2 regions of the Peribacillus sp. SRI_006 genome follow, and region 1 is predicted to be linked to the other one. Evidence: predicted binding sites of a transcription regulator. Region 1 holds the regulator's gene; the other holds the start of a gene.
The links. The regulator NrdR, encoded in region 1, represses ribonucleotide reductase genes. The targets are predictions, from matches to a motif close to AACACNATATATNGTGTT.
Positions count from the first base shown of each region.

Region 2: a site for NrdR is predicted at 13,714-13,731, ahead of AC2YHV_RS01960 (vitamin B12-dependent ribonucleotide reductase). Genes of this name have one in related genera too.

Region 1 is NZ_JBYCZT010000001.1:30,500-46,090, forward strand. Features, by position in the region: gene ytaF (sporulation membrane protein YtaF) at 1-205, shown strand, start outside; gene coaE (dephospho-CoA kinase) at 228-827, shown strand; gene AC2YHV_RS00130 (glyceraldehyde-3-phosphate dehydrogenase) at 985-2,022, shown strand; gene speD (adenosylmethionine decarboxylase) at 2,377-2,757, shown strand; gene nrdR (transcriptional regulator NrdR) at 3,027-3,488, shown strand; gene AC2YHV_RS00145 (replication initiation and membrane attachment family protein) at 3,553-4,965, shown strand; gene dnaI (primosomal protein DnaI) at 4,952-5,890, shown strand; gene ytxC (sporulation protein YtxC) at 6,012-6,872, shown strand; gene thrS (threonine--tRNA ligase) at 7,263-9,194, shown strand; gene AC2YHV_RS00165 (hypothetical protein) at 9,301-9,471, shown strand; gene AC2YHV_RS00170 (N-acetyltransferase family protein) at 9,525-10,019, shown strand; ribosomal protein L20 leader region at 10,147-10,284, shown strand; gene infC (translation initiation factor IF-3) at 10,383-10,883, shown strand; gene rpmI (50S ribosomal protein L35) at 10,918-11,118, shown strand; gene rplT (50S ribosomal protein L20) at 11,154-11,513, shown strand; gene AC2YHV_RS00190 (DUF1294 domain-containing protein) at 11,582-11,857, shown strand; gene AC2YHV_RS00195 (TVP38/TMEM64 family protein) at 11,918-12,487, shown strand; gene AC2YHV_RS00200 (hypothetical protein) at 12,540-12,920, opposite strand; gene AC2YHV_RS00205 (dUTP diphosphatase) at 13,031-13,519, shown strand; gene AC2YHV_RS00210 (M42 family metallopeptidase) at 13,584-14,669, shown strand; gene AC2YHV_RS00215 (LutC/YkgG family protein) at 14,731-15,435, opposite strand; gene AC2YHV_RS00220 (LutB/LldF family L-lactate oxidation iron-sulfur protein) at 15,429-15,591, opposite strand, start outside.
Region 2 is NZ_JBYCZT010000001.1:397,102-412,692, reverse strand. Features, by position in the region: gene spoIIIAD (stage III sporulation protein AD) at 25-405, opposite strand; gene spoIIIAC (stage III sporulation protein AC) at 429-632, opposite strand; gene spoIIIAB (stage III sporulation protein SpoIIIAB) at 654-1,169, opposite strand; gene spoIIIAA (stage III sporulation protein AA) at 1,162-2,094, opposite strand; gene AC2YHV_RS02015 (hypothetical protein) at 2,488-2,721, shown strand; gene efp (elongation factor P) at 2,825-3,382, opposite strand; gene AC2YHV_RS02005 (M24 family metallopeptidase) at 3,409-4,470, opposite strand; gene aroQ (type II 3-dehydroquinate dehydratase) at 4,467-4,916, opposite strand; gene AC2YHV_RS01995 (YqhR family membrane protein) at 5,011-5,523, opposite strand; gene AC2YHV_RS01990 (DUF1385 domain-containing protein) at 5,858-6,814, shown strand; gene AC2YHV_RS01985 (SA1362 family protein) at 6,951-7,325, shown strand; partial or broken gene AC2YHV_RS01980 (transposase) at 7,444-8,202, opposite strand; gene AC2YHV_RS01975 (patatin-like phospholipase family protein) at 8,526-9,407, opposite strand; gene splB (spore photoproduct lyase) at 9,493-10,518, opposite strand; gene AC2YHV_RS01965 (hypothetical protein) at 10,656-10,841, shown strand; gene AC2YHV_RS01960 (vitamin B12-dependent ribonucleotide reductase) at 10,993-13,563, opposite strand; gene AC2YHV_RS01955 (lipoate--protein ligase family protein) at 13,951-14,787, opposite strand; gene AC2YHV_RS01950 (rhodanese-like domain-containing protein) at 14,989-15,372, shown strand; gene gcvPB (aminomethyl-transferring glycine dehydrogenase subunit GcvPB) at 15,512-15,591, opposite strand, start outside.

The DNA of each region.
Region 1 (15,591 bases):
GCTGGATGCGTTCGGGGCCGGAGTTGGAGCGGCTATGATCGGGATTTCACCGATCATCCTCGCAGGGTGCATCGCTGTTATGAGTTCGATTTTCATTTGGAGCGGAATTCAAAGCGGAAAATTGCTTTCAAATAATAAAGTTGTTCAGCATTTGACCTTTCTCCCAGGTGTATTATTGATCATCATCGGTTTATTCAAGTTATGATAAGGTTAAAAGGGGGGAGCTTATGGGACAAATCATCGGAATCACCGGAGGCATTGCCAGTGGGAAAAGCACCGTCAGCCTCTATTTACAGGAACTCGGATTCACGATTGTCGATGCAGATCTGGCTTCCCGTGCTGTCGTTGAGCCAGGTGAAGAAGCCTATCACCAAGTTGTGAAAGCATTTGGAGAAGATATCTTATTGACGGATGGGAATATAGATCGCGTAAAGCTTGGGTCGATCATATTTAATGATCAAGAAAAGAGATTGCTGTTGAATGGCATCGTGCATCCTGCCGTCAGGAATTGGATGCGGCTGAAAACGGAAGCGGCACTATCATCAGGAGAAGAAACGGTGTTCATGGATATTCCGCTCCTATTCGAAAGCAAGCTGACATTCATGGTGGATAAGACGCTTTTGATCTATGTGGATGAGCAAGTACAATTGAAGCGATTAATGAATAGGAATGGTCTTTCGGAGGCGGAGGCACTTGCCAGGATCAATTCGCAAATGCCCTTGGCCGATAAAAAGGCCTTAGCGGATGCTGTCATCGATAATAATGGTGACATTAATGAAACGAAGCGGCAAGTGAAGGCCATACTTAGCGAATGGTATGTCATATAATCATGATAAAAAGAAGAAACCGTCCGGTTTCTTCTTTTTATGTTGAAAAAATAAAACAATCCGCATTTTTATTAGCACAATTCCTCTGAATTATGTTATACTAATTACATGTGAAAGGTAATAAGTATAACACTAATATTTCTGGAGGGTCCGAACAATGAATTCAAGAATAGCGATTAACGGATTTGGGAGAATTGGAAGAATGGTTTTCCGAAAAGCCATATTAGACGAGAGTTTGGACATTGTTGCCATAAATGCAAGCTATCCAGCTGAAACTTTAGCACACTTACTAAAATATGATACGATACATGGTAAATTCGACGGTATCATTATAGCTGAAGATGATTCACTAGTAGTGAATGGCCGCCAAGTAAAACTAATAAATAACCGCGATCCAAAGCTATTGCCTTGGAAAGAGATGAACATAGATATTGTAATTGAAGCCACTGGCAAATTCAATGATCGTTCTAAAGCGGCTCTTCATTTAGACGCAGGAGCAAAAAGAGTAATATTATCAGCCCCGGGTAAAAATGAAGACGTTACCATTGTAATGGGAGTGAATCAGGAGGTGCTGGAAATTGACAAGCATTTCGTCATATCCAATGCATCTTGTACAACGAACTGCCTTGGACCTGTTGCAAAAGTGCTTGATGAAAAATTCGGCATAAACAACGGTTTAATGACAACGATACATTCTTATACAAATGATCAAAATAATATCGATAACCCGCACAAAGACTTGAGACGTGCCCGTGCCGCTGCGGAAAGCATGATTCCTACGACTACAGGAGCTGCAAAAGCCATCTCACTAGTGTTGCCGCAATTAAAAGGCAAACTTCATGGAATGGCGATACGCGTACCGACACCAAACGTATCTTTAGTCGATCTTGTTGTGGATTTGAACCGTGATGTCACGATTGAAGAAGTGAACCAAGCCTTCATCGACGCTTCAGAAAATGAACTCAAAGGAATCATGGAATTCACGATGGAACCTTTAGTTTCCAGTGATTTCAAAACGAATCCACACTCTGCAATCATCGATGGATTGACAACGATGATGATCGGGGACAGGAAAGTGAAGGTCCTTGCTTGGTATGATAATGAGTGGGGTTACTCCAACCGTGTAGTGGACCTTGTAAAATTGGTTGGCTCCGAGTTGAAAAAAATGTCCGAAGTCGAATTATCAGTAAAATAAAATGAAAAATCCGAGCCTGCTAAAATTTTTTAGCGGGCTATTTTTCATGCAGTGATCCATGAATTCCCGGCTGCTTTATGGCACTGAATAAAAAAAGACGGAATTTGCTCCACATTGGAACCTTCGCTATATCCCCATTACATATAAAGTTTATCTTTCCAAAAATTCAATTTGGAGTTGCAAAAAAAATTCAAACCATATATACTATGAATCGTGAACTTCTTCAAAACAGTTTGCATGATGGCTACTTAAAGGGTTAGGACCTCTTTGGACTAACTTTCCCCCGTGGTAGTTATCAGAACTTATTTTTAAATCATGGTAAGGGGGAAGCTTAATATGGAAACAGCTTACACTATGGAAACAATGGGTAGACATGTCATTTCTGAACTTTGGGGTTGTGACTTTGAAAAACTGAACAATATCGATTTAATTGAAAAGATTTTTGTTGACGCTGCTTTGAAATCAGGTGCAGAGGTACGAGAAGTTGCCTTTCACAAATTTGCTCCACAAGGAGTCAGCGGGGTTGTCATCATTTCTGAATCACACTTAACGATTCACAGTTTTCCAGAACACGGCTATGCGAGCATTGATGTCTATACATGCGGTAACTTGGATCCGAATATTGCGGCAGATTATATTGCAGAAGCTTTGAATGCGCAAACACGTGAAAACATAGAATTACCACGTGGATTAGGTCCTGTACAAATGAAAAAAGCCAATATAAGTGCCCTATAAAAAAATGTATACACAGAGATGCCATGGGTGCATCTCTTTTTTAATGCAATGAATCGGCAGTCTGATTCACTTTATTGGAGAGGATTGCCTTGAAGCACAATGCTATTGGCAACGGTGCTTCAACGGCAGAACAAAAAGTGCCTGCTGCCGGAAGTTACACTTTTTACTTGTACTGTCCGTTCCTTTTAATATAAGATTAAGATAGAGAAGTAATTCCTTGGGGAACATTTAGATAGGGGAGTCCTACATAAAATACGGAGCTGATAATGATGAAATGCCCATCATGTCAATATAACGGAACAAGAGTGCTCGATTCCAGGCCAGTCGATGAAAGTAAATCGATTCGACGACGCCGTGAATGTGAGGCATGTGGTTTTCGATTCACGACATTTGAAAAGGTGGAGGAAACACCACTTATTGTAGTGAAAAAGGGCGGGACACGTGAAGAGTTCAGTCGTGATAAAATCCTGCGTGGCTTAATCAGGGCTTGCGAAAAACGTCCGGTTCCCTTGAAAGAACTAGAGCAAATTACCAGTTATGTAGAAAAAGAACTACGCAACCAGGGCATATCGGAAGTGAAAAGCGACAGTGTCGGCGAAATGGTAATGGACAAGCTGGCAGAAGTCGATGAGGTTGCCTATGTAAGGTTCGCATCCGTCTATCGACAATTTAAAGATATCAATGTCTTTATTGATGAACTGAAAGATTTAATAAATAAAGAAAGAAAGTAGAGCTGAAGATTCACTTTGGCTCTTTTTTCACTACATCTTTTGAAAGGTTTGAATGGAGATGTCAATGCATTGGCAAGAATTGCTCCCAGCTGATTCATATTTGGTCTCATCTGCGGGGCTGCTTCATGATTATGATCGGAAAATACTTACCCGACTATATCAACCTCTTATTGGACCTATCTGCATTAGCCTATATATGACGTTATGGAGTGAGTTGGAGGAAAACAGGCTATGGTCGGAAACCTCCTCGCATTATCAATTAATGAATACCATCGGCCTTAAGTTAGGTGATATTTACGAAGCACGCCTTTTACTTGAAGGAATCGGCCTGTTGAATGTATATAAGAAATCGAAAAATGAAACGAAGGAATTTATTTATGAGTTAAACCCGCCGCTTTCACCCCAGCAGTTTTTCACGGATGGAATGCTGAATATTTACTTATACAAAAAAATCGGTAAAGCTCAATTCAATCGGTTAAAGAGGTTCTTTTGTGATGACCATATCTTAACCGATCAATATGAAGGTGTGACTAAATCTTTTGCGGAAGTATTCTCATCAGACCATTTGGACTCTTTATATGTAACGGATGAAGCGAAAAACGAATGGAAACCGGTGCCTGAACAGCAATACATCGATCGGGCGGAAGGCGTTGAGCCATCGGGGTTTGATGACTTATTCGATTTTGACCTTTTATTTGCCGGGATGAAATCCTCGATTGTGCCGAAAAAGGCTTTTACTCCTAAAATAAAAAGTACGATTGCCAAACTCGCTTTTTTATATGGCATTGATCCGCTGGAAATGCAAAAACTAGTAATGGATGCCGTTTCATTGGATGATGAGATTGATGAGGAATTGCTTAGAAAGGCGGCAAGGGACTGGTACCAGATCGAACGGCAGGCCGATATGCCTTCCCTTGTCAATCGGGTGCAGCCAATTCGTGAACGGACACAAAAAGAAGAACCGAAAACAAAGGAACAAGAGTTAATCCGTCATTTGGAGACGATTTCCCCGAGGGAGCGGCTGATGCAATTGTCTGGCGGTGCAGAGCCGTCAAGCGGTGATTTGAAAGTGGTTGAGGGCGTGATGATCAACCAAAAGCTGAATCCGGGTGTCGTCAATGTCTTGATTGAATATGTCATGCTCAAAACGGATATGAAGTTCACGAAAGGTTATGTGGAAAAGCTGGCAGGCCATTGGGCACGGCTAAAGGTCTCAACAGTCGTCGAGGCGATGGAACTGGCCAAAAATGAACATAGGAAATATCAGGACTGGGCTCAAGGAAGCAGGAATTCTGCGAAGGGCAGCCGGAAAAAGGCGATACGGGAAGAAGTGGTTCCTGAGTGGCTTGAGAAAAAAGAAGAAGCACAGCAGGAGCAGAATGCGGAACAGCCTGAATTGGATGCCCAAAAACGCGAACTTCTGGAGAAATGGAAGCTGTGGAAAGCGGGAGGTGAAATGAACGATGGAAAAGATTAATAGGTCCCTTAATAAATTGGCCAATACAAATCAATTTCAACAGCGTTATGAAAAGCTGAAACAGGAGATTTTTGAAAACGAACAAGTGCGGTTATTCATGAATGCCAACAGCTCGACGGTCACGAAGGAAATGATTGATAAAAACTTGGGGAAGCTTTATGAGTTCACTTCACAGAGCAATAAGTGTGATAAATGTCCGAGCTTGGATGGCTGCATCAATATGATGCAAGGGTATTATCCTAAATTGGTGGTGCAAGGAAAAGCCCTGAACCTGCATTATGAAGTCTGCCCGAGGAAATTGGCAGAGGATGAAAAGCGGAAACGGGAAAAGCTGATCCGCAGCCTGTATGTACCGAAGGATATTTTAAAGGCCAGCATTGAAGATTTTACCCAAACGGATAATGAAAACAAACGCTTGTCTGTCCTAAGTAAAGCGATGTCGTTCATTATGGAATATGAGCCGGGTAAAAGGCAAAAAGGCTTGTATATATATGGGAAATTCGGTGTTGGGAAAACGTACTTATTAGGTGCGATCGCCAATGAACTTGCAAAAAGGCAAATTTCCTCCCTTATTGTCTATGTACCTGACTATTTGAGGGAACTTAAGGGATCGATAGGTGATAATACGGTCAATGAAAAAATTGAAATGGTGAAAACGGCACCTATCCTCATGCTTGATGATATTGGAGCGGAATCCATGACGAGCTGGGGACGCGATGAGGTTTTTGGTCCGATTTTGCAATTTAGGATGCTGGAAAACCTGCCGACATTTTTCACTTCGAATTTTGATATGAATGGCCTGGAGAACCACCTGACCTTTTCACAGCGCGGTGAGAAAGAAGAAGTGAAGGCGGCCCGGGTACTGGAAAGAATTCAATATTTAGCTGAGCCGGTCAAGCTTGATGGCGTGAATCGGAGAAGATGAAGAAAAGTGGTCTCTTAATGGAGGTCACTTTTTTCTTCTTACAAGGCCCATCCTACTTCTAAACACGTCCCCATCCCCATATACATGAAAAAAGAAGCAAGGGGGAAGGGGGGATGTCGTAGTGCAAATTTTGTTTCAAAATGATTCAGAGGCAATGAAATTACTGAATTTCGTTTCTGTCCATCCACTGGGGGCAGAATTTCAAGCATATATTCGATTTATTCCGCAACAAGGCATGCACGTGGATATAACGGAATCTTCAGGTGATGAATGGCTAATTCTGCTTCGTGATGCATTCCATTCTTTTTTATTGGAAGAAAAGACGCTTCCTGTTCTGGAGCAAATTATAGTCGGTAAATTTTTTTATAGGGAACGGGAAGAAATTGAAGCCATCATTGAAATTGCATCATCCATCATCGAGGCGGAAAGAGCCAGGAATCAAGATGGAGCATTCAGTACGGAGAAACGATTGATTGAGGAAGGACTTCAAAGCATCTTGGCTGGAAAGGTATCTTTTTCATTCGATTCTTTTACGACCTTCCGTTTAAAATCGTTTCAGCACACTTTGGAAAAGTATGTCGTCAAGGCGATTGATGAATATAAGCTGGAACAGGACTATCAAAATTTCATTGCTACGCTCCGTGATTGCCTTCAAGGGCAGGAGACGAAATTAAGAAAGCTTCACCTTGTCAACCGGGACGGTTTTCACTTCTATGATCAGAAATTCAGCAAACTCGACCGTCCAAAAATCAATAGTATGATTGACAGGAGGCTTCTTGCCAAAAGCTCACTTTTTCTCGATACGGTGATACTTGCCCCGCTTTTATCGATTGCTCCTGAAAACTTGTGCATATATACCGATGACAAGGAAGAGGGGCTCATCCAGACCATTTCAAGGATTTTCGAAGAACGGGCGACTATCTTGCCACTTTCATCATTTTCTATGCAGTTGAATGAACTTTCGTGGAAAAAAGAAAATTAACCTTGATTTTCAACGTATAACAAATTATAATTTCCTACATACTATTAAAAAACTAAAAGTTATGATGAGGACAAGGGTATTCTAGTCGCCGATTATCAGAGAGGGAAGCCAACAGGCTGTAAGCTTCCTATTCGCATGGAACACTTACCACCTTTAAACTTCGGCTCGGAAAGCAGGCATTCTGCGAATATGAGCTGACGGGAAGCTGCCGTTACCAAGTTACAAGTGCCATTTTGCCGTGAAAAGCAAGCTGGAACGAGGGTGGAACCGCGGGTTAATGATATTTATTACTAAGCTCGTCCCTGTTTTATACAGGGGCGGGCTTTTTTGTGTTGTAATGGAATCAAAAACCTGTAATTTGTTCGAACAAATAAGAAGGAGTGAAACTGAATGTCAGAACTACTGAAAATATCTTTTCCTGACGGAGCGGTCAAGGAGTTTGCTAAAGGCACAACAACTGAAGACATCGCTGCATCCATCAGTCCTGGTTTAAGGAAAAAATCCATTGCCGGAAAATTCAATGGTGAATTATATGATTTAAAACGTCCGATTGAACAAGATGGTACAATCGAAATCGTCACTCAGGACGCAGCGGATGCTCTTGAAGTATTGCGTCACAGTACAGCGCACTTGATGGCACAAGCGATCAAACGTTTGTACAAAAACGCTAAATTCGGCGTAGGGCCAGTCATTGAAGGCGGCTTTTACTATGATATGGATCTAGAGGAATCATTGACTCCTGAAGACCTTCCATTGATTGAAAAAGAAATGAAGAAAATCGTCAACGAAAACTTGGCAATCTCCCGCATCGAAGTGAGTCGTGATGAAGCGATTTCCCGTTTTAAAGAAATCGGCGACGAATATAAATTGGAATTGATCGATGCGATTCCTGCCGATCAGCAGGTAACACTGTATGAGCAGGGTGAATTCTTTGACCTTTGTCGTGGAATTCATGTTCCATCAACTGGGAAAATCAAAGAGTTCAAGCTATTGAGCATCGCTGGAGCATACTGGAGAGGCGATAGCAAAAACAAAATGCTTCAACGCATTTACGGTACGGCTTTCTATAAAAAAGAAGATTTGGCCGAACACCTGCGTCTCCTTGAAGAAGCCAAGGAACGTGACCATCGTAAAATCGGCAAAGAACTAAACTTGTTCATGAGCTCACAGAAAGTGGGGCAAGGGCTGCCGATGTGGTTGCCAAAAGGCGCGACAATTCGCCGTACAATCGAAAGATATATCGTGGATAAGGAAGAACGTTTAGGCTATGACCATGTCTACACACCTGTAATGGGAAGCGTGGACCTTTATAAAACATCCGGACACTGGGATCATTACCAGGACGGCATGTTCCCGGTCATGGAGATGGAAAACGAACAGCTTGTCCTGCGTCCGATGAACTGTCCGCATCACATGATGGTCTATAAAAACAGCATCCACAGCTACCGCGAACTGCCAATCCGGATTGCCGAGCTAGGCTTGATGCACCGCTATGAAATGTCAGGTGCCCTTTCAGGCCTTCAGCGTGTACGTGGGATGACATTGAATGATGCGCACATTTTCGTTCGCCCCGACCAAATCAAAGAAGAGTTCAAGCGTGTTGTGAACCTTGTTCTGGAAGTTTATAAAGATTTCGATATCAAGGATTATTCATTCCGTCTGTCTTATCGCGATCCTCAGGATACAGAAAAATACTTCGATGATGATGACATGTGGGAAAAAGCGCAAAGCATGTTAAAAGGCGCCATGGATGAGCTTGGTCTTGATTACTTTGAAGCGGAAGGTGAAGCGGCATTCTACGGTCCTAAGCTTGATGTTCAGGTGCGTACTGCCTTAGGGAAAGATGAAACGCTTTCCACTGTTCAGCTTGATTTCTTGCTTCCTGAACGTTTTGACCTTAATTACGTCGGTGAGGACGGCAAGCAGCACCGTCCGGTTGTTATCCACCGCGGCGTCGTTTCCACAATGGAACGTTTTGTCGCTTACTTGATTGAAGAATACAAGGGGGCATTCCCTACTTGGCTTGCACCTATCCAAGCACAGGTGATCCCGGTTTCACCTGAAGTGCACTTGGATTATGCGAAAGAAGTACAGGAAAAACTTAAAGCGCAAGGCATTCGTGTCGACCTGGATACACGTGACGAGAAAATCGGTTACAAAATCCGTGAAGCGCAAATGCAAAAAATCCCGTATATGCTGGTCGTTGGAGACAATGAAGCCAAAGAAGGCAGCGTGAATGTACGTAAATACGGTGAACAAAAATCCGAAACGATCGCATTTGAAGATTTCGTTTCAGCGATTAAGGCGGAAGTGAGCCGTTAATAGCAAAAAGAGGGGCACATATAGTTGTGTCCCTCTTTTTAATCATGGCATGATAAAATGAAACCATCATGTGAAAATATGTACAGCAATGAAAAGGAGAGGCAGCATGAAAAAGAAATTTACTTATCTATTCGGACCGACATTCCTTGTCATCATCATCTTATTGTTATTGGATGATTATCGACAATATGCCATCGTCCCGGTCCTGCTTTTTTGGATAGTCCTATTTTCTTGGGACACCATTGAGAAAAAGAAAAAGGCGAAAGAAGACTCTTAACATGTGATGGCTTCGGCCAGTATGGACTGTAACTAAAGGGGGAATGGGGATAAATGGAGATTAGAAGGGCTTTAAGGAAAGACGCGGGTAAATTGGCTGCTCTGTTCAATCATGTAGAAGATTCCGGGTATATGCTGTTTAACCCTGGGGAAAGAAAAGCTACGGCGAAACAAATGGAAAAGCAATTGGAGCAAATCGAAAAAAATCCCCTTTCCATTGTCCTCGTTTCCGCTAGCGGCAATGAGTTGACTGGTTACCTAATCTTATTGGGCAATCAGATGGGCCGAACGAGGCATTCCGCCAAAATCGTCATCGGCATCCATGAAAAGGGTAGAGGAAAAGGTATCGGTACGAAGCTATTTCAGAAAATGGAGGAGCATGCACGGACTAACGAAATACGGCGCCTGGAATTGTCCGTTATTGCAAACAACGCCCCTGCGCTTTCCTTGTATCATAAGATGGGGTTCGAAAAGGAAGGAATAAAGCGGGAATCACTGTTTTTTGATGGAAAGTATCATGATGAATATTTTCTGTCCAAATTACTTTAAAAAACGTATTGTCAAATAACTGAATGTCTGATAATATTAATTTTGTTGTGAAAAACGAATAAAATTTAGCATTTGACAAGTCATCAGTGTTTATGATATATTTCTAAAGTGAATTGAATACGTGTTTGATGAAAAGAAGAAGCACCCGCTTCTCACCTGGTTGACGCAAACAATGCAGTTAACAGGTCATGATTTGATTATTTGGATCTTTCTGAATGAGTCTATCAAGTGTGGGTGCAACATGCATCCACACTTTTTTATTATGATTATATCCTGTAAGCGAGTTGTGAGCGTGACCGAATTTATTCAAATATTCGTATTCGCCAATATCTTTGGAGGTGGCTAACTATTAGTAAAGACGCGATGGTAAACGAGGGCATCCGAGCCCGTGAAGTTCGTCTTATTGACCAAAACGGAGAACAACTTGGAATTAAAACGAAATTCGAAGCATTGGAAATTGCCGCTCGTGTAAATCTTGATCTAGTTTTAGTTGCTGCAAATGCAAAGCCTCCGGTAGCCCGGATCATGGACTACGGAAAACACCGCTTCGAGCAGCAAAAGAAAGACAAGGAAGCACGTAAAAATCAAAAAGTCATCAGTCTGAAAGAGGTTCGTTTGAGCCCGACGATTGAAGAGCATGATTTCAATACGAAGCTTCGCAACGGTATTAAATTCCTTGAAAAAGGCGATAAAGTAAAAGCTTCTATCCGATTCAAAGGACGTGCCATTACGCATAAGGAAATTGGTCAACGTGTACTCGTTCGTTTTTCTGAAGCATGTAAAGAAGTGGCTACAATCGAGCAACACCCAAAAATGGACGGGCGCAGCATGTTCATTATCTTAGCACCGAAAAACGAAAAGTAATTGTAAAGTAATTTGTAATGAGGAGGAATACCTTATGCCTAAAATGAAAACTCACCGCGGATCTGCTAAACGTTTCAAAAAGACTGGATCCGGCAAACTTAAGCGTTCTAACGCTTACACAAGCCATTTATTTGCTAACAAATCTACTAAGCAAAAGCGTAAGCTTCGCAAAGCTAGCCTTGTAAGCAAAGGTGACTTCAAACGTATTCGTCATATGCTAGACAACATTAAATAAGTTCGATTTATCGAGTTAAATAGGAGGGAAATAACATGCCACGTGTAAAAGGCGGTACTGTTACTCGCAAACGTCGTAAAAAGGTAATAAAATTAGCTAAAGGTTACTATGGCGCGAAACATATTCTTTTCAAAGTAGCTAACCAACAAGTAATGAAGTCAGGAAACTATGCTTTCCGTGACCGTCGTCAAAAGAAACGTGATTTCCGCAAACTTTGGATCACTCGTATCAACGCTGCAGCACGCATCAACGGTCTTTCTTACAGCCGTTTAATGCATGGCCTAAAGCTTGCTGGTATCGAAGTGAACCGCAAAATGCTTGCTGATCTTGCTGTTGCTGACGAACAAGCTTTTGCTCAATTAGCAACTGCTGCTAAACAACAATTAGACAAATAAGTCTGACTGATACCGCCACTCTCTTTTCAAGAGGGTGGCTTTTTACATATTTAAAGGAGGGAATGGGAATGCAAGGAGTATGGTTCATTGCTGCTTATATGATCATCACGAACATCATCGGTTTTGCCTTAATGGGAATCGACAAAAGGAAAGCGCGTAATGGGGAGTACCGGATCAGCGAAAAGACACTATGGTTTTGGGCTGTCATAGGAGGAGGGACTGGGTCCTTTTTGGGGATGAAGCAATTCCGCCATAAGACGAAGCATGCCGCTTTTAAGTGGGGTCTGCCTATATTGATGATTCTGCAGATAGGCTTATTGATTAAGGTATTCATTCAATTGTAATAAGTAGCCCGTATAGTGTATATGCTTGTAGAAGCAGCAAAGAGTAGCTGGAGGGAGAGCATGAATGATAAACTGACACTTGTGATGAGCTACGTTCAATCTGGAAGCGTGTTTGCACCGTTGATTTTTATCACTTTTCATTTATTAAGGCAATTTTTATTCATTCCCGTCATTGTGGTTTGCATGTCTGGAGGAGTATTATTCGGGGCTGCTTTTGGAACCATCTATTCGGTAATCGGTTTGACGCTTTCCAGCATGGCCTTTTATTTCGTGATAGGCAAATTTCCGAAAACAAAGGAAAGGCTGCTGCGGCTTAAGAATAAGCTGTTTGGTAACCGAAAACTGAACAGCCGGCAAATTGCAGTACTCAGGCTAATACCATTCATACACTTTTATTTATTGTCGCTTTGTTTATTGGAATCCAATAAAGGGCTGAAAAATTATTTTTACCTATCCTTCATGACCAATCTTCCTGTAGCATTCGTATACACTGTTTTTGGCCACTATATTGCAGATTTCAGTCCCACGCTGATCGTCATCATTTTATTATCCTTAACCTTATTGATCTATTTATTGAGAGAGAAGCAGACGGTCGTCCCCTGGAAGGAATTTTTTCGTTCAGATGATTAATATAGAGCCTTGAGTCCATTTTCCTCAAGGCTCTTCATTATGCGTGATTTTTTCAATTTTGTAAGAACTCCTTGACCGGGCTCTTCCAATCAATAACGGCATCCGGGTATTGTTTTTTTATGGCTGCCTCGATTTTCAAGAAATCATTTCGCTTCAAGCCTTTCAGTCCTGCCACTTTTTTAGGCCAAATGAAGATGGAGATGACCTCGAAGGAGCGTTCCGTCGTCCCTAAATACTTTTCCCCTTCAAACATCACCCCGTTGTACGTCAATAAAAAATTCTTTCGTATATTGGCTGTATCGTCGAGCAGAAAGAATTTTTTCTGTTCATGTGCCAGCTCTAATTTTCTTTTCGGATTAAATAGGTATTTAATGACTGTATAGATTAAGAAAATGATGAGAGCCAAAAGAATGAACCGCATGATCAATACCATGGAGATACCTCCTTAAACAGAGTGATTCCCTTTCATTTACGTATGGGTTTTTAATAAGTTTCATTTATTTGATATAATTTAGGGGAAGACGAAGGAAAGAAGTGATGAAAATGAACATAAGTAAATTAATGGAAATGCAGGCGGCTTTGGATGAGCATATACAATCCAAGCATGATTTGGGTGCGGAAGACTTGGTGGAACGGAAGATACTTGCTCTTTTAGTGGAGCTTGGAGAGCTTGCCAATGAAACAAGATGTTTTAAATTCTGGAGCCTTAAAGGACCCTCTGATAAAGAAACGATTTTGGCTGAATATGTGGATGGCATTCATTTCATTTTGTCACTCGGCATCGAACGGGGTTTTGTACCGGAAGTTCCATCTGCCCTAAAGATGCATCAGGAGGATTTGACAGTTCAATTTACTGCCATTTACGGCTACATCAGTGAATTTCGCACACAGTTGACAGGTTCATCTTACCAAAAGGTTTTTACTGCGTATTTACATTTAGGGGAGTTGCTCGGATTTTCGGCAGCGGATGTGGAAAAAGCATATGTAAGCAAAAATGAAGTCAATTACGAAAGGCAAAAGCAAGGCTACTGATTGTTTATGAAATCGTTTGTCTGTATAATTATTCTTGTAATGTAAGTTATAAGGAGGTAAGGGAATGGCTCAATTGGATGAAACGTTAAAGATGCTTGCTGACTTAACGGATGCTAAAGGCATTGCAGGAAATGAAAGTGAAGTAAGAAAAGTGATGACCGAATACATAACACCATTTGCGGATGAAATATCGACAGATGGGCTGGGAAGTTTGATCGCCAAGAAAACGGGAGATGAAAACGGACCGAAAATCATCGTTACCGGGCATATGGACGAAGTCGGTTTCATGATCACCCAAATTGATGATAAGGGATTTTTGCGTTTTCAGCCGGTAGGGGGCTGGTGGTCACAGGTAATGCTGGCCCAGCGCGTGACGATCGTTACGGGTAAAGGTGATATAACGGGCATTATCGGTTCCAAGCCGCCACATATCCTGTCAGCGGAAGCGCGGAAGAAGCCGATTGATATTAAGGATATGTTCATTGATATTGGTGCATCCAGCAAAGAAGAGGTTAAGGAATGGGGCGTCAAGCCGGGGGATATGGTTGTGCCATATTTTGAATTCACGGTTATGAATAATGAAAAGATGCTGCTCGCCAAAGCCTGGGACAATCGAATTGGCTGTGCAATCGCCATTGATGTGCTTAAACAGCTGAAAGACAGCGACCATCCTAACGTAGTTTATGGAATTGGCGCAGTGCAAGAAGAGGTCGGCCTGCGTGGCTCCAAAACATCCACATTCAAAATTCAGCCGGATATCGGTTTTGCCGTCGATGTCGGCATTGCTGGTGATACACCGGGGGTTTCCGAAAAAGAAGCGATGAGCAAGATGGGGGAAGGCCCGCAAATCGTCATCTATGATTCATCGATGGTGGCACATAAGGGATTACGCGATTTCGTCACCGACACGGCTGATGAAATGAATATTCCTTATCAATATGAATCGATTCCTGGCGGCGGGACGGATGCAGGCTCCATCCATTTAACGGCAAATGGTGTTCCCGCCCTGGCGATCACAATTGCCACACGCTACATTCATTCACACGCAGCAATGCTTCACAGGGATGATTATGAGAATGCAGTCAAGCTCATTGTCGAAGTGATTAAACGCCTCGATCGCGAAGCGGTTGATCGGATCATTTACGAGTAATATAGTAATTTAAAAATGGAGAGGCCTAATATAGGTCCTCTCCATTTTCTTTTTCTTATTTCTACTTGTCTTCGACAATTATATAGACGGCTTTGATGGGTCCATGGACGCCGACGACAAGGTCCATTTCAATATCAGCCGAATTGCTCGGCCCTGTTATGAAATTGATGCAGGAAGGAACGACTTCGCCCCGGGTAACTTTTGAACGGATGGCCGCAGCAGCCTGGGTCATTCGCGGAACGATGGTGCTTTTCGGAATGATGGAAACATGGCAGGAAGGAAGGAAGCTGATGGAACGGCCGTGATCCTTGTCGCTGAACAAGACGACGGTCGCTGATTCTGCTAGTGTCATCTCACTGAATGTGATTCCGATGTTAGCACATTCTGCTTTTTCGATATTTTCATTCCCGGCTTGGTGATCCCATATATGGACATCATTTTCCTTTAAGATGCCCTCTAACCCATACTCGGAAAATCGACCGTCCTTAGGGATGATCACGGGTCCGTTTCCAAGTTCCTCGATCACCTTTGTTAAGCAATACACCACTTGCTTGGAGTCGGTAAGGTGAAATTGAGTATGCACCCGTTTACATTGCTCCTTCAATTCCGCGACAAGATCATTTTGTGTCGCATGTTTCAAAACTTCTTTTTGGGGGGCATGCTTCCATTCCGGAACGGAGATGCCTTCCGTAATAGGAGCCCTTCCCAGGTTTTTGGCTATATTGTTTAAAAATTCCCCTTCATTATGGATGGTTCCATTCATGATGGTTTCCCTCCTTTTTCCCGATTTTTGAACCAGTCCCGAAAGCTCTCTTTCCCTGGAGCAGGGAACTCGCGGCTTTCTGTCCAAGTTTTGAGCGGTCCCGGGCCTTTCGAGATGATATCCCCCGTTTTAAAAGGTGACATCGCTGATGGGGCCATT
Region 2 (15,591 bases), 370 kb from region 1:
ACCTCATTGACTAGGAGTAATCCATTAACTTGGGAGCATCTGTAGAATCGTTTCGATAATGACGGTCAAAATCGGAATCGCCATGGCAAGAATCAAGATTTTTCCGCTCAATTCTATTTTGGAAGCGAGCGAACCTTGCCCTGCATCTTTTGTAATTTGGGAAGCGAATTCTGCAATATAGGCAATTCCGATTATTTTTAAAATGGTCTCTAGATACACGGTATTTACATTCGCATTAACTGCAATTTTTTCTAACATTAGAATGATTTCGTATATCTTGTCAGCTAAAAAAAGAAAAATGGAGCATCCTACAAAAACAACAAGCAGGAATGCTAAATTTGGTTTTTGCTCTTTGACGATCAGTGCCAAAAAGGTGGCAACTAGGGCAATGGCCACGATTTTTATGATTTCAATCGCGAATCCCTCCCTTACTGAAATAGAAATACAGATTTAATTTTTTGAAATAAATCCTCTACTACAGAAGCAACCATGAATAAAATATAGATAAATCCGAAAAGTGTCACCCACTGGGCATATTCCTTCTTCCCAACCTGATCGAGTATCGTGTGAAGAAATGCCACGACAAGCCCCACACCCGCTATTTTAAATATGATGTCCACGTCAATGCCCATTTTCATTCCCCCCACATATTCCTACATCAGCAAGATGATCAATAATAGCCCTGATAAAAAACCAAGACTTTTCATCATTTTTTCATATTTCCCCTGGCGGTCGAGTGCATCGGTTTCTTCCCGTTCCAGATGTGCCATCGTTAGCATGATTTGCTTTTGCTGATGATATTTATCGCTTTTCCCAAGCGTCTCCCCAAACTGTGAAAGAATCTCGAATTCTCCCTGTTTTAAAGCAAGGGATTGCCATATTTTCTTCAAACTATCATCCCATGCTTCTTTGACGGTGGTTTCACCTGACTCGAGCCGATTTGCAAATGTATCGAAAAAGCTGGACAAAGGTTTGGCCATCTGTTTAGAAAGTTTCCTTGCCGCTTCTTTCAAAGGTGTATGACCGAACATGATTTCAGCTTCAAGCGATTGCATGGCGACTTTCAGCTGTCTCAGTTGACGAGGCCTCATACTTAATTTTTTCGCCGCTTCAAAACCTGCCCAAGTCGTCGCTATCATAATTATCGCTGCTCCTATTAACTTAAACATGCGGGTTCACACTTTCTCCCAAGTAAATGGGAACCCCTGCTGCATCAAGGACTTTGTAGCCCCTCCTACCGGATTTACTTCTTTTTAATTCAATAAAGCGTTCAAAGATGTTTTGCTTTAATATTTCAGCGATAATGGGTCGCTTCTTGATTTCATCCAGTGTATGGCCATGCGTGGTTATCATGAGTTTAATACCTGCATTCACGGCTTCCAGCACAGCCTGCGTATCCGCTTCCCTGCCTATTTCATCCACGATCAATACATCCGGGGACATCGAACGGATCATCATCATCATCCCTTCCGCTTTAGGACATCCATCGAGCACATCAACCCTTGTTCCGAATTCGAGCTGCGGCACTCCATGCACACATCCGGCAATTTCTGAGCGCTCGTCCACTATCCCCACCTTTTGAGGGGCAATGCCGAGTTTTTCATTACCACTGGATATCATTCTTGCAATATCACGTAATATGGTCGTTTTTCCCGTTTGCGGAGCACCGATCAACATGGTATGCTGCCATTCCCCGTCATATAAATATGAAGTGAGAGGTTCAGCTGCACCTATTTTTTCACGTGCAACCCGAATATTGAATGAGGAAATATCCCTGATCGCTTTGACCGAACCATTTTCCAGGATCACCTTGCCAGCAAGCCCCACCCGATGTCCGCCCGCTATGGTTATATATCCTCGCTTTAATTCTTCCTCAAGCGTATATAACGAAAATTGACCTATATTATTCAATAATTGATCTGCATCCGAATGGGTCACTTCATAGGAAAAAAAGTATGGTTCCCCCCCTACAATGACCTCAAGCGGCCTGCCAACCCGAATTCGCAGTTCTTCCATCCTATCGATCACCATCGGTGTCATACCGCGGAGTTGCTCGTATAAACTTTTCGGTAAAAAAGAAAGAATCGTTTCCATTTTGACAATCCTCCTGTATACACCACTTTCAATAAAATATATGCCGACAAGCACGCAATGATGACAGGCTATTAAAGAAACGGACCATTTATTGATTTTTTATAACTTCCTGGATCTAAAAAAGACCGAGAAATTAATCTCGGTCTACGTCTTAGTTGATTTCAGAAATCCGCCCCCTTTCCGCCGACTGTCTGCCAAGCCTCCTCGGCGCAAGCTCCTGTGGGGTCTCGGCTAGCCAGTTATTCGGCAGGAGTGCCGCAGATTTCTTCAATCCAGTGAGGGTTCCACTCCATAAAAAAGTAAAACATGAAGGGTAACCAAGTCTTCTTATAAAATCATGGTTTGGGATGAGACCATACGGACCTTCCAGACTGGGAACTTGAGGAGATGAGGATGCTTTTTAAACATGATCATGATTCGATCAGCATAACTTTAGACCAACTGGTGCCAGCTTGTAAAATGGAGATTAAAGAGGAATATCGTGTGTACAAATCATCCAATTGCATTTGTGCAGGACTCGTTCATCTTTATCACAGTGTTGTACAGAAAGTAAGGACCTTCAGAAAGTGGTGGCACTCCATATTGGCAGGAATATACGGAAGAAGCAGATCATCTGCGTCATCATGAAGTCCAATCCCATAAAAAATCAAAAAGGTTTCGGAATGAAACCATTCCGAAACCTTTTTGTCTGCAATTTGAGGCCGAGATATTAATCTCGGCCTTCTTTCATTTATGCACGTGATACGTAAGAACCTTCATTTGTATTGATCAATAGTTTGTCACCTTGGTTGATGAAAAATGGCACTTGAACCGAAAGGCCTGTCTCAAGTACGGCTGATTTCGTGCCGCCTGAAGATGTATCGCCTTTAATTCCAGGCTCAGTCTCCGCCACTTCTAGTTCCACTGTGTTTGGAAGTTCGACACCAAGAGTTTCCGCTTGGAAAGTCATGATATGTACTTCCATATTTTCCTTTAGGAACTTAAGTTCACGTTCAATGCTTGAAGCCGGCAGCTCGATTTGGTCATACGTTTCGTTATCCATGAATACATGGCTGTCTCCACTTGCATAAAGGTACTGCATCTTGCGGTTTTCGATATGTGCTTTAGCAACTTTTTCACCAGCACGGAATGTTTTCTCCTGGATTGAACCCGTACGAAGGTTCCGAAGTTTAGAACGTACAAAAGCTGCACCTTTACCAGGTTTAACGTGTTGGAACTCGATAACCTGCCAAATTCCATTGTCTACTTCAATCGTAACACCCGTGCGAAAATCGTTTACAGAAATCATAAATTTGTCCTCCTACATGTACATGTTTACAGAATGATTAACTCTTTAGTTGAATGAGTAAGTGCTTCGTTACCGTCAATTGTAACGATTGTATCATCTTCAATCCGCACTCCGCCTACGCCCGGTAAATAAATGCCCGGTTCAACGGTTACAGCCATACCTGGTTCTAAAATGATATCAGACCTAAAGGATAATGCTGGACCTTCATGAACTTCAAGGCCGATTCCATGTCCGGTCGAATGTCCAAAATACTGCCCATATCCCTTTTCTTCAATTAGATTTCGAGTTAGTGCATCCGCTTCCCTGCCAGTCATACCGGGTTTGATCCCAGCCATTCCTCTCAGTTGAGCTTCTAAAACAATGTCATAAATATTAATAAGTTCTTCACTTGGCTTGCCAACCGCTAATGTCCGAGTGATGTCAGACACATACCCGTTATAATATGCCCCGTAATCCAATGTGACAAAATCGCCTTTTTCGATGATTTTATCAGTAGCCACTCCATGCGGAAGTGCGGACCTTATGCCGGATGCTACTATAATATCGAAGGAAGAAGAAGTTGCCCCTTGTTTCCTCATAAAGAATTCAAGTTCATTGGATACATCCAGTTCCGTAATCCCTGGACGCAGGAAATCCAGAATATGCGTAAACGCAGCATCAGCAATAGCAGCCGCTTCCTTTAATATCTTAATCTCTGATGAAGTCTTTATCAAGCGTAAATTCTCAATAACCCCAGACACCGGCAAAAGTTGGCCATCAATGGCCGCTTCATAAGCTTTATATGTAGCATAAGTCAGGTGCTCTTGCTCAAAACCCAGCTTGCCGATATTCATCGCTTTAGCCTGCTTGCCGACTTCTTCCATGATGGTTCCTTTGTGTTGAACGACTTCATAGTCCGGTGCCTGCTTGCCCGCTTGTTCCACGTATCTGAAATCAGTGATGAATTTAGCTTCTTTTTGGGAAATGAGGACAACGCCTGCACTTCCCGTGAAGTTGGTCATGTATCGGCGGTTATATGTACTGGTGATCAAAAAACCATCAATGCCCACCTTTTCCATCGAGGCTCTTAAGTGCATTAGTTTATTCATTTAATTTCCCCCTTTGCAATCTTTGTGATCGCCTGCAACGCCAATTCATAACCGTGTATCCCCAAGCCGACAATCTGTCCCGCCGATACCGCAGCGGTCACTGATTCATGTCGAAAGCTTTCACGGGCATGTATGTTCGAAATATGCACTTCCACCACTGGAACATCAATTCCGGCTATTGCATCACGAATCGCATAACTATAATGAGTAAAAGCCCCAGGATTAATGATAATCCCGTCGATCCCATGATCCTCTGACCAATGGAGCTTGTCGATAATCGCTCCTTCATGGTTAGTTTGAAAAGAGGTTAATTCCACATTTAACCCTTGTGCTTGCAGCATTAATTGCGCTTCCACATCCGCAAGCGTCGAGGATCCATAATGCGCAGGTTCCCGCTTCCCCAAGCGATTTAAATTCGGACCATTGATTAGTAAGATTTTTGTCATCATCAAACACCTGCTCATGTTAAAAGATTGCTTTCCATGAACATTCTATCATAATTCCAAATTGTCTTACTACTTTTTTACAACCAAGAAGCAATCAGCTTTCCGATTGCTTCTCGGCCTTGTTTTTATGGCGTATATATTCCTGATGATCATATGATATAGAAAACCCTACAAAAAGACCGTATATAATAAAAATGCATACACTTGTTATAACCGTATTTGCTGACATTTTATAAAAGGTTGGCAAATCGATGAACATCGGTTTCAGGACAAATACAAGTAAAGCCCAGCAGACCACCCCCAAAAAAATACCCGGAAAAATACTCTTCATCCTTTTAAAGAGACTATAGTATATAAAAGCGATCCCCACGGATAGAATTCCGAATAAAATCATGGTCATTACCGTACCGAGCCAATGATCGATCCAGGTCATATTTGACCACGAAGTCAATATGAATTTTGGGCTAAAATCCATAAAGTTAACATAATGGGCTAGGATTCCGATAAAACTGGCTAAAGCCCCCCCAACAAAACCGACAGCAAGTACATTGTAGATTAACATGCTTTGATATTCCTGTTGAATTTGTCCATTTTCATTAGAAGACATATCAAACACCTCCGCTACGTAGTATGCCCTTTGTTAAATAGAACTATTTTTTTTTATTATTGGGGAGGAGAATCACTAGAGGTTTTGTGATTAATTCTGTATGATTAAATCATAAATAATCTGCTTTTTTCAGAGGAAAATCCCCTTCCTCTGTTGAAATTTATAATGTACACAGGATAATACCTTCCTGTGATTCAACATTCAAAAAGCAATTGTAAGGGATAAAGCTTCCATTCCATTTTGGAGGACCGCCTTAAACCCTTGTGATGCTTGATAATACACATGTTAGCACCCATGAGAGAGCTACGTGAATAACTATTAGGTTGGTGTAGAAATGTCTGAGGTTCAAAAACCCGTTTATGGAGGGCAGGCTGTAGTGGAAGGCGTCATGTTCGGTGGCAAACATCACACAGTCACTGCGGTACGCCGCAAAGATTCGACGATTGTATATTATCATCTGCCGCGTGAATCGAAACCTGTTGTAAACCGCTTAAAAAAAATACCGTTTCTACGGGGTATCGTATCACTGATTCAGTCAAGTGCCACCGGTTCGAAACATCTTAACTTTTCAACTGAACAGTATGAAGAAGAAGAAGACGGGGAAAAACAGGTCGAAACGAAAAAAGAGACGAAAGACCCCTCTAAATTAAGTCTTTGGCTAGGCGTTGCCGTGATCGGTGTGATCTCCTTCCTATTTGGGAAATTGCTTTTCACCTTGATTCCCGTCTTCCTCGCAAAATTGACAGAACCCATTTTCAGTGGCCATACGGCTCAGGTATTAGTGGAAAGCTTGTTCAAGCTGATCTTACTGCTCGTATATATTTATGTAGTTTCCTTGACGCCATTGATCAAGCGGGTCTTTCAGTATCACGGAGCAGAGCATAAGGTGATCAATTGCTTTGAAAGCGGAAAAGAATTGACGGTTGCAAATGTGCAGGCAAGTTCCCGCCTTCATTATCGCTGTGGCAGCAGTTTTATTTTATTTACCGTCATTGTAGGGATGTTTGTCTATCTTCTTGTACCAATAGATCCGCTATGGGTTCGTGTCGTCAATCGCATTTTGCTTATCCCCGTCGTGCTCGGCATAGCATTCGAAGTATTGCAGTTGACTAACAAAGTAAGGGACACACCCATCCTGCGTTACCTTGGCTATCCCGGCCTTTGGCTTCAGTTATTGACAACCAAAGCCCCTACCGATGATCAAGTCGAAGTCGCATTGGCATCCTTCCAAGAACTGTTGAGGATGGAAAAAGAGACCGAAAAAGGTTTAGAATCGGATGTAATTGTGTAAAACATCTATACACATTTTGATGATGAAAAATCATATACTAACTAAATGAATGATCTTCATTTTTTCAAATATTTTACAATTAGAATGTTTAAAATAAGCTAAAAATGCTTATGATGCTCTTAAGGAGGTGTCTTTGTTGAAACGTTTCATATCTTTCATGATATACGGAATCATCGCCCTCGGAGTCCTCGGACTATTGAGCCGACTGTTTAATGACCCGATTGGCTTTTTTAGAAACATTCTCATAATAGCCATTGTCGCAGGGATTATTTATATGATTTATACCGGATTAACAAAGGGAAAACCAGTTAAGAAAGAGCAGCAAGCATTCCGAAAGGCTGCCCGCCAATCGAAAAAAAGGCTAAAAAACCGAACTTCGAAAAAAGATAATGTGGCTAGCTTCTCTGCAGCAAAATCATCAAAGAAAATAAAATGGAGAAAGAAAACGGATAGTCACTTAACCGTCATCGAAGGGAAAAAGAATAAAAAGAAAAATCGGGCTTCTTTTTAAGAGCCCGATTCAGTTTGTAGACAAAAGGGGTTGGAATTAAAAAATTCCGAACCCCTTTTGAAATTCCTTTGAAATTTTGACCAAAGGATAAGAGATTTGGGCTCTTCGAGCCACAATGTTAAGCCATTTTAGGACCTTGCCATGTCCAAGTGGCCATCTTCTTTATATTAATGGCAGCGAAAGTAAGCATCGCCTGCATCGACAATTTTTTAAGTCCCCATAAAGTAGTCCAACGCATACCATGCTTTTCTTTTGCATCTGCGAATACACGCTCAATCGTTTCTTTGCGTTTCGCATATATAGGTTTTACCTCTTGATGGAGGTAGCTTATAATCGCTGGTGTTTTATAAGCTGCATCTGCGGCAACTGCTTCTGGTTTTCTAACTTTCTCAATCACTTGCTCAACATGTGGCTCCAAAATATGACTGTCATGTGTATTACCAGGTGTTACAATCGTTCCCAGTACAAAACCGTTGCGGTCTGCGGCCGCATGGAATGAATAGGCAAACTGTTTTGTTACAGGTCTGTATCTTTAAAGCGTCGTTCAAATTTTTCCCGAACTTGGAGTAGGAGGTACTTTATCATGGAAACCATAGCCTAAGAACCAACAGTAAGCCATATTTGTTTCAACTTCTTCAATCGTTTTACGCATGGAACGAATACCGAAGGTTTATTGAATGAATGTCAGTTTAACTAAAATAACTGGATCAATACTTGGGCGTCCTACCTCTGAATACATGTCTATCACCAAATCATAAATGAAAGTGAAGTCAATGGAAGCCTCCATTTTACGAACCAAATGATTCGCCGGCACCAGTTGATCTAAAATAATCATTTCAAGTTGATCTCGCTGAATAGAATTATGTTTCGAAAGCATCCTTATCACCTCAAGTTTTAATAGTTCTATTTTAAAACAAAAAAGACTGTAGGCAAAAGGAGTTTCCATCTAAAATTTTAAACATAGTTGATTGGAACGGAAGGTGCGAGACTCCTGCGGGAATAGCGAGTCTAAGGGAGACCCCACAGGCGCAATTGCGCCGAGGAGGCTCCCGGACCGCCCGCGGAAAGCGAGTGCCTGAAGTGCAAATCAACGTCCAAATTTGTACAAGCCAAAAAAAATGTAGACAAACTCGATTTTCATCGAGTTTGTCTACAGTCTGAATCGGGCTTCTTTTTAAGAGCCCGATTTTTTATTTAACATCAATAAGTCCATTTTTTAAGGAATTCTTTCGTACACTGCCTGCCGTTATTGATCAATTCACCCTTTTTTTCATCATTCAAATTAAAATCCATTGCAGAAATTCCCTTCATCGGGATGAATACAATATTATGGACGTGTTTCTTGGAAATATACCTAGCATCATGGGCATCTTTCATCGTTTTGAATAGTGCGGAGAACAATTCAACCGCATTATCCACCTCATGCGGTTTCCATATCTCATCGACGCTTAACCGCAGGCCAATGACCGGTCTTTCCTTTCTAACATGATCTGAATTGAATAACCACATTGGAAAATTGCTTAACACACCTCCATCAACAAAAAGGAACTTGCTTTTTCCGACATTAAGTTTGACTGGCTCAAAGAAATACGGAATGCTGCAACTCATTCTTACTGCCTTTGCCACTGGAAAAGTGCTCGGGTCTATTCCATAATTAGGCAAATCATCAGGCAGTACGACCAATTTCCCATTTGAAATGTCAGAGGTTATGATACGGAGTGATTTCGGCCGAACATCCTTAAAGGTGACTACATTCCTTTCGGCAAGTTTACCGGCGACCCATGCTTCCAAGGCGTTGCCTTTATAAAGGCCCAGTTTCCAGTATAAAAGAAGCCATTTGGCAAATGGGATAGGCAAAAGACCACGCCTTTTATCCAGCAGGCCGCTTAAATCTATATCAAGAAAAAACTTTTCCATTTCTTTTCCCGTGTACCCAGCCGCTACGAATGCTGCAATTATGGATCCTGCACTCGTCCCTGCTGTTCGATGGAATTCAAATCCCTTTTCTTCTAATTCCTGCAGGGCTCCCACTAAACCATAGCCTTTAATCCCGCCTCCGGAAAAAACGCCGTCAATAATCATAGCTGCCCTCCCCTAATCCGGTCTTTACATTTCTAAGCAGGATTAGAGCGATTTATGACAGTTTCAAAAAGAAAATTGCCTTGTTTCAGGTAAAATACTGAATTTCCGCTTTCGGGAATAATTCCGCTATATACCCACGAATGGTCGTTTCCAGTTCTGCCGCTTCCTCGTTTTGATAAACATATTTACCAATTCCATATCGGCCCCATTTATATTTACGCTTCGTTTCGTCCAGTTCCAATTTTGTTTTCGGATAGTTTTTTTGTATCACTTTTTTTGCTGGACCAGTGAACCGATGCTGGATTAATTCGAAAGTCAAGTCAGGGATATCCACCCCTTTTAAGGCCTCACTCAACCGTTCAAATAATTCATGGTAGCCCTCCTTCCATGCTTCATGACGGTATATTGGAGCTACGATAAAACCCAGGGGATATCCGGCACCTGCCACTTTACGCGCCGCTTCCATCCGTTCTTCGAAGCTCGAAGTCCCGGGTTCGAAATTTTTTATCACATAACGTGAATTTATACTGAAGCGAAATCTCGTTTTTCCATTATGTTCAGCATCCAACAGATGATCGACATGATGGAATTTAGTGACGAACCTAAGAACCCCATATTCACTTTTCCCAAAATACTCTATGGCCCTTTTTAACGAATGTGTCAAATGATCAATTCCGACGATATCTGATGTACAGGCTGCCTCAAAACGGGTAATTTCAGGCTTTCTCTCATTTATATATTTTTCGGCTGCCTCGAAAATCTCGTCAAGATTCACATATGTCCGAATATATGGCTTTGATCCGAGTGTCGTCTGTAAATAACAATAGTGACAATGCCCCATGCACCCTGTAGCAAGAGGGATGGCATATTCAGCAGATGGCTTTGAAGAATCGAATTTCAATGTTTTTCTGATTCCTATCACGAGTGTCGATTTGGCGACACGATATTTTTGCAGATCATTTTCTCCAGGAAGATCCCTAATTTGGTTATGCGATGTGGTCTCACGGATTTCAATGTTCAAATCTTCGAATTTCTTCTTCAATTCCCGGCCAAGCGGGTATTCCAATGCCCTTGGCTCGATATATACTAACTGTGGCATAAATGGTTTCATTTCGATCTCCATTCTTTTTTCGATTTGTTCATACTTTCAATCGAACTACACAATCTAATTGATAAGGATAGTTTTTCTTTATTCTTTTATCCTCATGATTGTTTTTACTTGGAAATTCAAAATGAAGGAGATGCGATATGGCTAATAAACGAGACTTCTTGACAAATGGAATGGGAAAACAAACGATCACCGTTCAAACAGATAATAAATTTCCAAATCCAAGGAATATACCGGGAGACTCTGTCGATGAATTTTCAGTATTGAAAGATGGCAACCAATATCTAGCCGAAAAGGAAATAGGGCAGCAAAATGAAAATGGTTGATTGAACGTGAAAAGAAGACCGAATTTACAATGATTCGGTCTTCACCTATTGGTATATAATTGAACAGACTGTCACTGCCCTGGATTAATGACTCTAAAAAAAGCCGTTAAGATAGCTTTGCAGCATACTTAACGACTTCCTTTGCATCAGCTTATAGCCCGCATTTCAATTGCGCTCCGCAATTCGTGCACGTATTACATCCGCCCATTTCCTGAACTTCACCCTTACGGCATACGGGGCAAGTGTTACCCACTTCCGAACCAATTGTAACATTCGTCGAACGCAGCTCATTTATCGTATCGACCAATACAACTTTTTTCTTTTCTTCCACATTTGTCAATTCATCCATTTCAAGCTGCTCGTCCATTTGGTTTTCTTCCGCTTTGAGCGTAAGGACCTGACTGTCACGGCTGCCATCCACATATACCGTTCCGCCTTTTGCTCCGCCTTTGTATAGACGTTCATATACCTTTTCAACTTGTTCGACAGTATATCCTTTTGGAGCATTGACCGTCTTGCTGATCGAGCTGTCAATCCAGCGTTGAATGATGCATTGAACATCAGCATGTGCTTCTGGAGCTAATTCCATAGCGGAAATGAACCATTTTGGTAGCTCTTCTGTATCGGCTTCTGGATGGCGATCCAAGTATTCCTGTACAATGTCAGCCTTAACTTCAATGAATTTACCAAGACGGCCGCTGCGGAAATACGTGAAGGAGAAATACGGTTCAAGACCTGTTGATACCCCAACCATCGTTCCTGTACTTCCCGTAGGAGCCACTGTCAATAAATGAGAGTTACGGATACCATGTGCAGCAACACTTTCCCTGATATCTTCCGGCATTTTTTCCATAAATCCGGTTTGTGTGAAACGTGTTCTAAGCTCATTGGTTTCTTTGTCCGTTGACCCGATCAGGAATGGGAAACTGCCTTTTTCTTTAGCAAGTTCCACCGAAGCCCTGTAAGCTGTGGTCGCAATCGTTTCAAAAACCTTGTCAACCAGGATATTTCCTTCTTCAGAGCCATATTCCGTTTCACAGTAGATCAACAGGTCATGCAGACCCATTACACCGAGTCCAACCCGTCGCTCGCCCAGTGCCTGTTTTTTGTTTTCATCCAAGAAATAAGGAGTTGCGTCAATGACATTGTCCTGCATGCGCACACCGACTTCAACTGTCTGCTTAAGTTTCTCGAAATTAACCGTTTTGCTTTCTTTATCAGCCATTTCAGCCAGATTGACAGCAGCAAGGTTACATACTGAATATGGGGCCAATGGCTGTTCTCCACAAGGGTTCGTGGCTACAACCTGTTGACCGTATGCTTTGGCATTCGTCATTTCATTTGCATTATCGATAAAGAAAATACCTGGTTCAGCAGAATATGTTGCACAAATGTTTATTAAGTTCCAAAGCTCTTTAGCCCGGATTTTACGGTAAACACGGACTTTATGACCCATTTTCTCCCATTCGCGAACATCGCCGACATTATGCCATTCTTCATTGTAAATGGCCATTTCTTCGGCATTATAGCTTTCAACATCAGGAAAACGCAATTCATATTCCGCATCTTGTTCAGCCGCTTCCATAAATTCCTTGGTCAGGCAAATGGAGATATTGGCTCCAGTCAAGAAATCCGAATTATGGACACTGTATGTTCCGCCTGTACGGATCTTTTCCTCTGCATCCCTAATGATTTTCTCGCTGAACCCGCCTTGGCCAGGAATCTCCTTATAATTGATGATCCCTTGATACATAGCCGTTTCCTGTTCCGTGTGCGGCGTGAATTTCAATTTATCCGTGGCATATTTCTTGATGGCTTCATCTTTGGTGTTTTCCACTAGGTAACGCAAAATCCTTGGATTTTGCATTTTGGAAATGATGAACTCTGCAATATCGGGATGCCAATCAGCAAGCATGATCATTTGCGCGCCTCGTCTGCTGCCGCCCTGTTCAACAAGATGCGTCAGTTTTGCAATATCGTCAAGCCATGACACTGAACCCGAGGATTTTCCATTTACCCCTTTTGCCAGAGTGTTTCTTGGACGCAGTGTCGATCCGTTCGTACCCACTCCGCCGCCGCGGCTCATGATTTCCATCACTTGTTTCCTATGTTCTGAAATACCTTCACGTGAATCCGGTACGAATGGCATTACATAGCAGTTGAAATAAGTAACATCCGTATTGGAACCTGCACCGTATAATACTCGGCCTGCCGGGACGAAATTAAGGTTCTTTAATTCTTCATAGAATTTATTGAACCATTCCGTTCTTTTTTCTTCCGTGGTTTCCACTGATGCCAATCCCGTTGCATTACGTTTCGCAATTTGTTCATAGTATATTTCAAGAGGCTTTTCGATTATATCCAACGGACGGTTTACAATTCCCGTCTCGACTTCTTCCGGATTATCCAATACGCCACGGAATTCTTCATCCACCAATACCTTGGCTTTTTTGGTTTCCCAATCAATTTCAACGATGTAACCGAGACCCCTTGCCGGGAATTTCGGATCTTCCTTAATCGTCAACACGACGAAATCGCCTGCCGAGAGTGTGATTTTTTCAGTATCCTTAAAAGAATAGCGGTCAAGCATGACTAGACGGGACACTCCCTTATGCGCCATTTTCATATCAGCAGTTACAGGGTGAACCTGGGGAAATAAAGAAATATCCTTATTCAACCTTTCTAGATCAACCTTTAAAGCTTCTTTTATTACAACCGACATAATTCCCTCTCCTTTATATGTTTCATGATCCGTTCTTGCTGCCGCAAAAATCCTTATGTAGCCTTACATGTCCGTTTCGCTTAACAAGTACCCTAAATTTATCATAGCGAAACTCAAAAATCAACATATAGTGTCGTATTAAATATTTCAACTACTATATATTGTGTTTGTTTTGAATAACTTTTAATTTTGTCAAACGTTAAATCAATTAATATAGTTAGCAAAAGGGAGGAAAATGTCGATTTATAATAATTTTTCATCAGATTTCAATTAATTTGGACCTTGCTTTTTCCCCATCCCTTTTAGGGCTTATCCCTGCAAGGGATGTGTTATTCGGTCAAACAAATCTGAAAAAACTTTTTATTATCCACTCTAATTATGCTTCCTCTATCTCATGAAATTCCATTCATCGCTTTCATATTTGCTTTCTGCAATTGCCTTCACTTCCAGCAATTGCTTTTCGGTGAGGACATATGGCTCTAAATCGACCGAAAGTCCTTCGGCAAAACCTTTTTCGAAAGCTTCTTTCGCTTCAGGGATGGTTATCTTTCTCCCGGCAATGTCATTCATGGCCACAGCTTTGTTTTTTAAGTTTTTTTGCATTCTCTCTTTAACCCTGTCATTTGAGAATTTAAATACGCTAAAGAGCTTATCATCATCAAGCTCAAGCAAAATGGACCCGTGCTGAAGGATGACGCCTTTTTGCCTGGTTTGAGCGCTGCCAGCGACCTTCCTGCCCTCAACGACCAGTTCATACCAGCTAGGTGCATCAAAGCAGACGGAAGACCTGGGCGATTTTAAAGCCGCTTTTTCCTGTTCGCTTCGAGGCACGGCAAAATAAGCATCCAATCCAAGATTCCTGAACCCCATCAATATTCCTTCAGAAATGACACGATAAGCTTCAGTAACGGTTGTTGGCATTCCCGGATAGGATTCTGGAACGATTACACTATAAGTCAATTCATGTTCGTGCAGTACCGCTCGTCCTCCTGTCGGCCTGCGAACAAAACCAAGGCCCTGCCTTTTGACCTCTTCCAGATCAATCTCCGCTTCTGCCTTTTGAAAATAACCGATCGACAATGTCGCTGGATCCCAGCCGTAAAAGCGTATGATCGGCGGAATTTCCCCTTTGCTTTGCCAGTTTAACAGGGCTTCGTCCAGCGCCATATTAAAAGCCGGTGAACAATACCCCGAATCTATAAAACCCCATTTTTCTTTAGTCATCCTTACCCCTCGTTTCGATAGACGTTTTTCAATGCCCCACAAAAAACTCACATGTAGTAGTTTAACAGACTTTAACACTCTAAAAAAGAAAGTGCTATCAAGTCATGAAGAATTTGATGAAAATTCTTTTTGATTATTGGGTAAAGCAATTATATAATAAAGATTGTCTGTATTCGTTAAGGTAGAAGGGAGTTTTTATGTTTGGAAATATTATATACACTGCTCATCATCCTCGGAGTGGTTATTGCGTATTCACTTTTTAATTGGTACCGCCAGCGTAAAATCGTTAAAACACTAACACAGGACGAATTTATCGCCAACTACAGAAAAGTGCAGCTAATTGATGTGCGGGAACCGAATGATTTCGAAAATGGTCATATCTTAGGCGCAAGAAACATCCCTATGACTCAAATGAAAACCCGCTTGGTCGAAATTAGGCCGGACAAGCCTGTATATTTGTACGCTCAAAGCGAAATCATCAGCGGCAGAGCTGCAGCCATGCTATACAAAAAGGGCTACAGGGAACTTTTTCACTTAAAGGGCGGTTTCAAGATGTGGACCGGGAAAATCAAAGCAAAGAAATAAGACCCATCTCGGCATGGGCTCTTTTTAATTCCATAGCTCAAGTAAAAGAAAGTCAACAGTTGGACTTTAATGGAATCTTACATAAACATGAAAAATCCCCGCCGGAAGGCAGGGATTTTTTTAAGTGTAAGCTACTAATCTAGGCTTGATAACGCAAAATGGGTTTTCTTGCAGCAAGTGTTTCATCAAGCCGCTTTATAACGGTTGTATGCGGAGCTT